DNA from 2 places in the Pseudomonas sp. JC1203 genome. Region 2 is predicted to be linked to the other one. Evidence: riboswitches for the same ligand, from Rfam matches in the RefSeq annotation. Region 2 holds a riboswitch; the other holds the start of a gene.
The links. Region 2 has a riboswitch for cobalamin ahead of cobW (cobalamin biosynthesis protein CobW). Riboswitches for the same ligand answer to the same signal wherever they lie in the genome.
Positions count from the first base shown of each region.

Region 1: it holds a riboswitch for cobalamin, as region 2 does, so the genes downstream of both, AC0SZ7_RS03295 (TonB-dependent receptor) here and cobW (cobalamin biosynthesis protein CobW) in region 2, are expected to answer to the same signal.

Region 1 covers NZ_JBWCAM010000002.1:15,638-21,063, forward strand. Annotated here, with positions in the region: gene AC0SZ7_RS03295 (TonB-dependent receptor) at 178-2,289, opposite strand; cobalamin riboswitch at 2,399-2,604, opposite strand; gene AC0SZ7_RS03300 (DNA-binding protein) at 2,743-3,732, shown strand; gene AC0SZ7_RS03305 (hypothetical protein) at 3,740-4,171, opposite strand; gene AC0SZ7_RS03310 (fumarylacetoacetate hydrolase family protein) at 4,308-5,003, shown strand; gene AC0SZ7_RS03315 (helix-turn-helix transcriptional regulator) at 5,062-5,426, shown strand, end outside.
Region 2 covers NZ_JBWCAM010000017.1:31,092-36,517, reverse strand. Annotated here, with positions in the region: gene AC0SZ7_RS23195 (GlxA family transcriptional regulator) at 1-711, opposite strand, end outside; gene cobM (precorrin-4 C(11)-methyltransferase) at 827-1,579, opposite strand; gene AC0SZ7_RS23185 (cobalamin biosynthesis protein) at 1,638-2,033, opposite strand; cobalamin riboswitch at 2,128-2,319, shown strand; gene cobW (cobalamin biosynthesis protein CobW) at 2,414-3,481, shown strand; gene cobN (cobaltochelatase subunit CobN) at 3,485-5,426, shown strand, end outside.

The sequences.
Region 1 (5,426 bases), on a different contig from region 2:
GGACGCAGCCTTCGGCAGCTGCTACGCGAATGCGGATACCCCATGGACCGCGTCGCCTGCATCGCGGCCAAGGCCGGCTCCTGCCACGTACGGCGTAGGAGCCGACTTTAGTCGCGATGCAGGCGACACCATTTCAAGACAGTTGCTGCTACAAGGCTGTATCCCGGGCCACCACCGTCAGAACCGATAATCGGCCGTGACGAAGAATGACCGCGGCTGGCCCATCTGCCATTGCGCCCCGTCATTCTGCTGCGACACCGCATAGCGCCGGTCCAGCAGGTTGTTCAACTGCAACCCCAGGCGCACATCCGGCAGCGCCTGCCAGCCCAGGTTCGCATCCACCACCGTATACCCCGGCACCTGCGCGGTGTTGGCGGTATTGGCGTAACGCGCGTCCACGTAGCGCAGGCCTGCGCCGGCGTCGATGCGCTCGGTGAGGGCCTTGCTCAGCCACAGGTTCGCCGTGCGCCGTGGCACGTCGGTGGGGCGGTTGCCGGCGCGCGACAGCACCTGGCCATTCACCGCTTCGTCAAAATCGTCATAGCGGGCGCGCACCAGCGCGGCGTTGGCCGACAGCTGCCAATGGTCTGCCAGCGCCAGTTCCAGGCTGGCTTCCAGGCCGTTCGAGGACTGTTGGCCCACCTGCAAGGTGTCGCGGGTGATGGGGTCGGTGGTCAGTAGCTTGTTCTTGACGATGTGGTAGGCGGCCAGCGTCCACGCACCGCGCCCGTCCCAGAATTGCTGCTTGAGGCCCACCTCGGTCTGCTTCGCCCGGGCCAGGTCCAGCTGCTGCTGGCTGGGGTTCATGCTGATCAGGTCACTGACGCCGTCCTGGCTGGTGGAGTACTGGCCATACAGCGACAGTTGGTCCGTCAGCGCAAACACCAGCCCGGCGCGCCAGTTGCCGCCGGCCAGGCTGCGGTCGCTGCGAGTGTCGGCGCGCAGGTCGTCACGCTGGATATGGTTCTGGTCGCGGCGCACACCGGTCACCAGCGCCCAGCGCTCGGACAGTTGCAGGCGGTTTTCGGCGAACAGCGCGAAGGTCTGCGTGGTGCTCTGGCTCAGCGCCTGGAACGGCGATTGGCTGTGGAAGTAGCCAGGCGCCGGCGCCCACGGGTCGAGGTAGTCGCCGCCGACATCGGTGTAGGGGGAATTGTTGGCCAGGCCGAAGCGGATGCGGTTGTATTCGGCGCCCACCACGGTCTTGCTGGCCAGGCCGAACAGGCTGTGGTTGAAGGTGAAGGCCTGGCGGTCGCCCAGTTGTTCTTCGTGGTGCTTGATTTCCAGGTAACTGCCGCGCAGCAGTTGGCCCTGGCTGCTGTCCCAGCTATAGCTTTCGGCGTTGCGCCAGTGGCGGCGGCTCTTGATGTAGTACAGCTCGTTGCTGGCACTGACGGCGTCGCTCAGGGTCCAGTCGGTGGTCAGGCGCGTCCACTGGTCGTCGTAGTGCTGCACGGCGTTGCGCACGTTGTAGTTCTTGTCGCGCAGGCTGTCGCGGTAGTGGCCGTCGATCAGCGGCGTGCCCAGGTAGTTCATGGGCCGGCTGTCGCCCTGCTCATGGGCCAGGGTGACGCTCAGGTCGTCGCTGGCTTGCCAGCGCAGGGCGCCGCTGAAGGCCAGGCTTGAGGACTGGCCACGGTCTACCCAGCCGTTGCTGCTTTGCTGGTCCAGGGTCAGCCGGTAGCTGAGGCGCTCGCCCAGCGAACCGCCGCTGTCAAAGGCGGTCTGCTGGCGGTCGTCGCTGCCGTAACCCACGCGCAGGTGGTTGCTGATGGCGCCCTCGAAAGGCTTTTTCGGCACCACGTTGATCACCGCGCCAGTGGCGCCTTCGCCATACAGCACCGAGGCCGGGCCGCGGATTACGTCGATGCGCTCGACCATCCACGGGTCCACGGGGAAGGTCTGGGTGCCGGCGCCGGTGTACAGGCGCGCGCCGTCGAACAGGGTCATCACCGACTCATGGCCACTGAAGCCGCGCGCGGACAACGCGGTGTTGCCGTTGCCCGGCGCGGCGATGCTGGTGATGCCGGGGGCACGGGTAACCGCTTCCTGCACGGTGAGGTTGTTGCGGCCGTCGATGGCGGCCTCGTCGAGGCTGCTGATGCTGGCAGGGGTCTGCAGCGGTGTCAGGTTCAGGCGTGAACCGGCCGTGCCGGGCGTGGCCAGCGGGGTGTCGGCGCGTTCGCTGATGGTGGTCGCCGGTAGCGCCAGTTCATCGGCGTGGGCAGGCAAGGGCAAAAACAACGCCAGGCACGGGGCCAGGCTGTGAAGCAGGGAAGTACGGGACATGCTGTTCCAACTACAAGTCAGGAAAAGATGAACCCGGAGGGACACGCATGGCAAATCGCGGGCGCAAACGCCCACGGAAACCGGCCTGCGCCCGCCCACCGCGGGTTGCCAATCGAAGCGTTTGCAGGCCGGTCTCCGGGCTTGCGAGGGTCATGAACGCGTCGCCTTCCCATGCGGTGTGCACAGTGGCATATCAACGTGTTCGCTCGCTTACCGTTGCGGGGGCAGCGCCGGACTGATCACCAAAGTGACGCACCGGCTTCCCGTTTCACCCTGAGCACGGCGGCTGAGGGCACCTGAAACTGGCGCGCATTCGACCACCGATGTGGATCCAGGTCAATGTCTCAAAGCTGATACGGTGATATTGCCAAGCTCGGTGGTATATCCCAAGCACCGTGGTATATTGCGCGCCATTACAGAATACATACCGCAGTACACTTCACAGGAGCAGGCATGGCACGGGGCGGGATCAACAAGGCAGTGGTGCAAAAGGCGCGTGAGGCGCTGCTGGCCCGGGGCGAAAACCCCACCATCGACGCCGTGCGCGTGGCGCTGGGGAACACCGGTTCGAAGACCACCATCCACCGGTACCTCAAGGAGCTGGAGGAAACCGACCAGCGCCGCCAGGCCCCGCGCGAACACCTGACCCAGGAGCTGGGCGAGCTGGTAGGCCGCCTGGCCTTGCGCCTGAAAGAGGAGGGTGACGAGTACGTGCAGCAGGCTCAGGCCCGCTTCGACCTGCAAAAAGCCGTGCTTGAAGCCGACCTGGCCGAGGCCGCCAAGGCCCACGCCGCCCTGCAACAGCAGTTCGAGATTCAGGCCGAGGCGCTGGCCAGCGAGTCGGAACAGTTGGCCACCTGCCGCACCACCCTGCAGGCCGAGCACACCCGTAACGCGCGGCTGGGCCAGGAATGCAGCGACCTGCAACTGCGCGTGCAGGAAAAGGACGAGCACATCCGCTCGCTGGAAGACAAGCACCAGCACGCCCGTGACGCCCTGGAGCATTACCGCCAGGCCGTGAAAGAGCAGCGCGACCAGGATCAGCGTCGCCACGAAGGCCAGGTGCAGCAGGTGCAGGTGGAAGTGCGGCAGTTGCAGCAGAGCCTGATCGTCAAGCAGGACGAGCTGATGCGCCTTAACCGCGATAACGAACGCATGCTGGTGGAGGCGCGCCAGGCGCGCAAGGATCAGGACAACGCCGCCCAGGCCCTGGCCGACAAGGCCGCCGAAAGCACTGCGCTGGCCAGCCAGTTGGCCCAGGCCTTGGGCGTGCGCGAGGCGCTGGACCGGCAGATTGCCGTGTTCCGCGAAGAGCAGGCGGCGCAGGTTCAGGCCACCAAGGCCCAGGTACTGCGCGAGGCGCACCTGGAGCAGCAGCTGCAACAGGCCAACGCCACCCTGGCGCAATGGCGCGCCGACCGCGCGGCGGCCAGCGCCGAGTAACGCGTTTTCAGTCTTCGCTGGGCGTGTGGCCGGGGCCTACCGGCTGCAGGCCGCTGCGCAGGATGCGCTGTACCCGCTGCATCTTCTCCAGCGAGCCAGGCACGCCGTTGCTCATGTCGATCATGGCCTTGCCGCACAGCTTGGCCCGAAAGCCGTCCAGCTTGCTGAATTCCTGGCCCGAGACGTTAATGATGTTCATGGCCCAGGCCAGAATGTTCTCGCCCGGGTTCGGGCCGTTGAGGATGCCATTGAACATGTATTCCATGGCCTGGCGGTACTGGCCCTGGGTGCGGATGGCGGCGCAGTCGATGTCGGTGCCGGCGAAAGTCTGCACCATCAGGCGGCGCATGGTGTCGTCCAGCGGCTCGGGTTCGTTGCCGTCGTCCTCGAACACACGGGCGTTGCGCAGGGGGACGACGTTGTCGGTGTAATCGGTCATAGGTACTCCTTGTCATGACGCAGGTGGCGCAGTATGCGCCATTGCGTTGCCCAGTCCAAAATTCGCGCCGTTCTGTGCAAGCCAGCCGGGGTGCCGGCAGGCAGACTGGTGGCCTTTGAAACAGGAGTGCTGCCCCATGACCGACTACGTGATACCCCAGCCGCCCGCCGCCAGCGTTGCCATTGCCGGTGACAGCCGCCGCTTCCCCATTCGCCGGGTGTTCTGCGTGGGCCGCAACTATTCCGAGCACGCGCGGGAGATGGGCCATGACCCGGACCGCGAACCGCCGTTCTTCTTCTGCAAGCCTGCCGACGCCGTGGTGCCGGCTGAAGGCGTGATTGCCTACCCGCCATTGACCGCCGACCTGCACCACGAAATTGAACTGGTGGTGGCCATCGCCGAAGGCGGCGTCGACATCGCCCCCGAGCAGGCCCTGGGCCACGTCTGGGGCTACGGCGTAGGCCTGGACCTGACCCGCCGCGACCTGCAGGCCCAGGCCAAGAAGCAGGGCCGGCCCTGGGACTGGGCCAAGGGCTTCGACGAATCCGCGCCGTGCACCGCGCTGCTTCCAGCGGCCAGCCTGGGCCACCCGGCCAGCGGCGCCATCTGGCTGAAGGTCAACGGCGAGGAGCGCCAGCGCGGCGACCTGGCGGACCAGATCTGGGCGGTGCCGGACGTGATCGCCTATCTGTCGCGCTCGGTGGCATTGCAGCCCGGCGACCTGATTTTCACCGGCACCCCGGCCGGCGTCGGCGCCTTGCAGCCCGGTGACCAGGTCAGTGCCGGCATCGACGGCGTGGCGCAGTTCGAGTTGCGCATCGGCAAGCGCTGACAGCCGGCGCGCCGCGCTTTAGACTGGCGGCGTCTTTCCGGTCTTCGAGGTTGCTGCCATGCCGTCCCTGTCCCGCGTGCCCACCTATGGCATGCAGCAGCGCAGCAACCGCGAGGATTTCTACATCCGCGACAAGCAGGAGCGCGAGGCACTCACCGCGCCGCACCGCCACGAATACTTCCAGATCCAGGTCAACCTGGGTGGCGACACCGTGCAGCACATCGGCGGCGCGGTGCGGCCGTTTCCGCGCAACGCCCTGAGCTTTATCCTGCCGCACCGCCTGCATTTGATCCCGCACCCCGAGCACGGCAACTTCATGCTCATCAACTTCGCCCAGAGCTTCCTGCTGCCGCACCTGGCCTGCGACCCGCTGGACCTGGAAGACGTGCCCCTGGGCCAGGCGCCGGAGCTGGCGCCGTTCCA
Region 2 (5,426 bases):
CAGGTTTTCGCCCAGGTGGCCGGGTATCCATTCCAGCAGCGCGCCCAGGCGCGGCGCGCGGCTGGCCTGGGGCGCCAGGTGCGGGCTGAATTGCGCCTGGTCGCCGGGGCGCTTGAGGAACATCACCAGCCGCCGCGCCACCGCCAGGGCGATGGGGCGCCCCAAGTCGTCTTCCACCAGGGCCAGCGCCAGGTCGATGCCCGCCGTCACCCCGGCCGAGGTGAAGCGCCGGCGGCTTGCCGGGCTGTAGGTGTGCAGGCGCTCGCCCTGCACGTCGATGGCCGGAAAGGCTTGCAGCGCGTTGACGTCCGCCCAGTGGGTGGTGGCGCGGTGGCCGTCCAGCAGGCCGGCATGGGCCAGGATCAGCGCGCCGGAGCAGACCGAGCCCAGGCGTGGCACCTGCGGCTCGGCGTGCCTGAGCCAGTCCAGCAGCGGCTGGTTGGCGAATTGCGCAGCCTCGCCGCGCCCGCCGGGCACCAGCAGGGTGTCGAGGCTGGCGGGGTCGGTGTCCTGGTAGCGCTGCTCGGCATACAGGCTGAAGCCCGCCGACGTCACCACCGGGCCGGCCTGTTCGCCCAGCATCAGCAGGGCGTAGGCGGGGGCGCGGCCCAGGCGCGCCAATTCCTCGTTGGCCGAGGCGAACACCTGCATCGGCCCGGTGACGTCCAGGCTCATCACATCCGGGTAGAGCAAACAGGCAATCCGGCGCATAAAAACTCCTGGCTCAATTCTCCGTAGCAGCGGCCGTCTGTGGGAGCTGGCTTGCCCGCGAGCGTTTAGGGCCTCAACAGCTCGCTGGCAAGCCAGCTCCCACAGGCGGTCGCTGCTACAGGGGTTGTCTGTATAAGTGCGCGTGGCCGGCGCGATACAGCGCCGACTCGCCAAAGCAGTCAGTATCCAGCACCCGCCCGACCAGTATCAGCGCCGTGCGGCGGAAACCCTTGGCCGCGACTTTCGCTTCGATGTCGGCCAGGGTGCCGGTCACCCAGTCCTGGTCCGGCCAGCTGGCCTTGTGAATCACGGCGATGGGGCAGTCGGCGCCGTAGTGGGGCAGCAGCTCCAGGAGGATTTTTGGCAAATGCTGCACGCCCAGGTGAATGGCCATGGTCGCGCCGTGGCGGGCCAGGTCGTGCAGGGCTTCGCCTTCGGGCATCGGCGACTTGTCGGCGTAGCGGGTCAGGATGACCGTCTGCGACACCCCCGGCAGCGTCAACTCGGCGCCCAGCAGTGCGGCGCAGGCGGCGGTGGCGGTGACGCCAGGGATGATTTCGAAGGGGATGCCGCGTTCGCGCAGGCAACGGATCTGCTCGCCGATGGCGCCGTACAGGCTCGGGTCGCCCGAGTGCACCCGGGCCACGTCCTGGCCGCGGGCATGGGCGGCGGCCAGCAGCTCGATGATCTGCTCCAGGTGCAATTCGGCGCTGTTGACCACCATTTCGGCCTGGTGGCCTGCGAGCACGGCGGCAGGCACCAGGGAGCCGGCGTAGATGATCACCGGGCATTGGCGGATCAGCCGCTGGCCCTTGACGGTGATCAGTTCCGGGTCGCCGGGGCCGGCGCCGATGAAGTAGACGGTCATGTGCAAATCCTGAAGAAAACGAATGCTGCTTGAGCGAAATTCAAGTGCGAGGCGGTGATTATCCGGGAATCGGGCCCGCTTGTGCCAATGCCAGGGTGGCCTTGGTGTTTTTTTGCCGGCTGACGCGCAGCTGGCTGCCAGCGCCCGCCATTGCCAGGGCGGCGCTTTCGGCCACGCCGTGGCAGCCGGTGTGGGTGAAGGCTGCGGCGGAGCGGTGGGTCAGTTGCGCTTCGAAAAGGGCGAGTTGGGTGGTGCTGAATAGCGTCAATGGCACGTCCAGCGCCTGCGCCAGTTCCAGCAGGCCCGGCTCGTCGGCTTTCAGGTCAATGCTCGCCAGCCCCGCCAGGTCGGCGCGAGTCAGGCCGTGGTGGGCGAGGGTGGTGTCGAGCAGGTCGGCCAGCACGCTGGCGGGGCAGCCGCGCTGGCAGCCGAAGCCGGCGTAGAGGTCAGGCATGGGAGGCGTCCACAAAATCTCAAGCCGCCACTATACCGTAGCCGCTGCCGCAGGCAGCGGCCAGGGGCGATGTTGACCTTCCCCCCCACACTGCGTAGCCTTGCACCTTCGAGGTTCTCCGCCACGCGGAGCCAAGATGGGAATGCGGTTCAAGCCGCAGCTGCCCCCGCAACTGTAAGCGGTGCGCGCCCGGGCAATGCCACTGCGTTCCACGCGGGAAGGCGCCAGGGCCAGCTTTCGAGCCCACGCCGCAAGCCAGGAGACCTGCCTCGACAGACTTCCACTACAACCGGGCGGGGTGATCCGGTGGCGAATGCACCCGCGTGCCTGGCACCCGCGGTTCTCGTCCCGTTTGCCCGCCATATTGCCAAGGGCATCCGATGAAAACACTGGCCAAGCTACCCGTCACCATCGTCACCGGCTTCCTGGGCTCGGGCAAGACCACCTTGCTGCGCCACATGCTGGATAACGCCCAGGGCCGCCGCATCGCGGTCATCGTCAATGAATTCGGCGAGCTGGGTATCGACGGCGAAATCCTCAAGCAGTGCACCATCGGCTGCACCGAAGAAGAAGCCACCGGCCGCGTCTACGAACTGGCCAACGGCTGCCTGTGCTGCACCGTGCAGGAAGAGTTCTTCCCGGTCATGCGCGAGCTGGTAGCGCGCCGTGGCGACCTGGACCACATTCTCATCGAAACCAGCGGCCTGGCCCTGCCCAAGCCGTTGGTACAAGCCTTCCAGTGGCCGGAAATTCGCAGCGCCTGCACCGTCGACGCGGTGATCACCGTAGTCGACAGCCCGGCCGTGGCCGCCGGCACCTTCGCCGCCTTCCCGGACCAGGTCGACGCCCAGCGCAAGCTGGACCCCAACCTGGATCACGAGTCGCCCCTGCACGAGCTGTTCGCCGACCAACTGGCCAGCGCCGACCTGGTGATCCTCAACAAGGCCGACCTGATCGCGCCCGAGGCCCTGGCCGCCGTGCGCCGCGAAGTCGCCGAAGAGCTGCCGCCGGCGGTCAAGGTCATCGAAGCCAGCAGCGGCCGCCTGCCGCTGGACGTGCTGCTGGGCCTGGGCGCCGAGTCGGAGGAACACATCGACGGCCGCCTGACCCACCACGATCATCACCACGACGACGATGATCACGACGACCACGACCACGATGCCTTCGACTCCATCTCCATCGAGCTGCCCGAAGCGCCGGAAGCACAGCTGCTCGACGCCCTGACCACCCTGGTGGTCAAGCACGGCATCCTGCGCGTGAAGGGCTTCGCCGCTATTCCGGGCAAGCCGATGCGCCTGCTGATCCAGGGCGTGGGTACCCGCTTCGACAAGCATTTCGACCGCGCCTGGCGCGCCGAAGAAGCACGCAGCACGCGCCTGGTGCTGATCGGCCAGGAGCTGGACGCAGCCCTGCTGGAAAGCCAGCTGCGCGCTGCGCTGAACGGTTAAGCCATGCACCTGCTGAGAACCCAGCCCGGCGGTTTCGTGCCGGACGACAGCATCGCCGACCTGGGCCAGACGCCGGCCGAGCTGGTGATTCTCTGCAGCGGTGACTCGCACCTGGCGCTGCTGGCCGAAGCCGCCCGGCAACTGCCGGACGACTTCCCCAGCCTGCGCCTGGCCAACCCCATGCAGGTGCAGAACCACGCTTCCGTGGACCTGTACGTGGACGAGGTGTTGCGCCACGCCAAGGTCATCCTGATTTCCCTGCACGGCGGCATCGGCTACTGGCGCTACGGCGTCGAGCAGCTGGTGGCGCTGGCCGAACGCGGCGTGCAGCTTATTCTGGTGCCCGGCGACGACCGCCCCGACCCCGAGCTCAGCGACCTGGGCACCGTGGGCCGCGAGGTGGGCGAACGCCTGTGGCACTTCCTGCGCCAGGGCGGCATGGGTAACGCGTTGTCGTTGTTCAACTGCCTGGCCAGCCAATTTCTCGGTCGTGACTACGCCTGGGCCGAGCCACAGGCCTTGCCGCGCACCGCCATTTATCACCCGGCCCACCACGATGCCGGCCTGGCCCATTGGCGGGCGGACTGGCAGCCGGGGCAGGCGGTGGTGCCGCTGATTTTCTACCGCTCGCACCTGCAGGCGGCCAACACCGGTTTTGTCGACGTGTTCTGCCAGCGCCTGCTGGCGGCGGGCCTGAACCCGCTGCCCATGGCCGTGGCCAGCCTCAAGGAGGCTGGCTGCCTGAGCCAGGTGCAGGCCTGGATGGACGACGTCGGCGCGGCGGTGATTCTCAACACCACCGGTTTTGCCCAGTCCAGCCCGGAAGCGCCGCACTTGCGGCCGTTCCGCCGCGACATCCCGGTGATCCAGGCCATCTGTGCCCAGGACAACCAGCCTGGCTGGGAAGCCAGCGAGCAGGGCCTGGGCCCGCGCGACCTGGCCATGCACATCGCCCTGCCGGAGCTGGACGGGCGCATCATCAGCCGCCCCATCAGCTTCAAGGACCTGGCCTGGCGCAGCGAGCGCAGCCAGTCCGACGTGGTCTGCTACCGCGCGCACCCCGAGCGCATGGATTTCGTCGCCGAACTGGCGCGGCGCTGGGCCGAGCTGGCGCGGCTGCCCAATGGCCAGAAGCGTATAGCCCTGATCCTGGCCAACTACCCGACCCGCGACGGCCGCATTGGCAACGGCGTGGGCCTGGACACCCCGGCGGCGGCGCTGAACATTCTTCGCGCCCTGCACGCCGAGGGCTACCCAGTGCAGGGCTTGCCCGCCAGCGGCACGGCGCTGATCCAGCAATTGCTGGGCGGCGTCAGCAACGACCTCGACAGCCTCGACCTGCGCCCCTGCGCTCAGAGCATGGCCATGGACGACTACCTGGCGGCGTTTGCGCGCCTGCCGCTGGCCAACCAGCAGGCGGTGCGCGAGCGCTGGGGTGAGCCGAGCGCCGACCCCATGTGCCGCAGCGGCCGCATGATGGTCGCCGGACTGCGTTTTGGCCTGACTTTCGTCGGCATCCAGCCGGCCCGTGGCTACCAGCTGGACCCCAGCGCCGTGTACCACGACCCCGACCTGGTGCCGCCCCACGGCTACCTGGCGTTCTATTTCTGGCTGCGCCACGCCTATGGCGCCGACGCCGTGGTGCACGTGGGCAAGCACGGCAACCTGGAATGGCTGCCGGGCAAGGGCGTGGGCCTGTCGGAACACTGCTGGCCCGACGCGCTGTTGGGGCCGATGCCCAATGTCTACCCGTTTATCGTCAATGACCCGGGCGAGGGCGCCCAGGCCAAGCGCCGCACCCAGGCAGTGATCATTGACCACCTGATGCCGCCGCTGACCCGTGCCGAAACCTATGGCCCGCTGCGCGACCTGGAGCGCCTGGCCGACGAATACTACGACGCCCAACTGCTGGACCCGCGCCGCGCCCGCGAGCTGCAACGCGAGA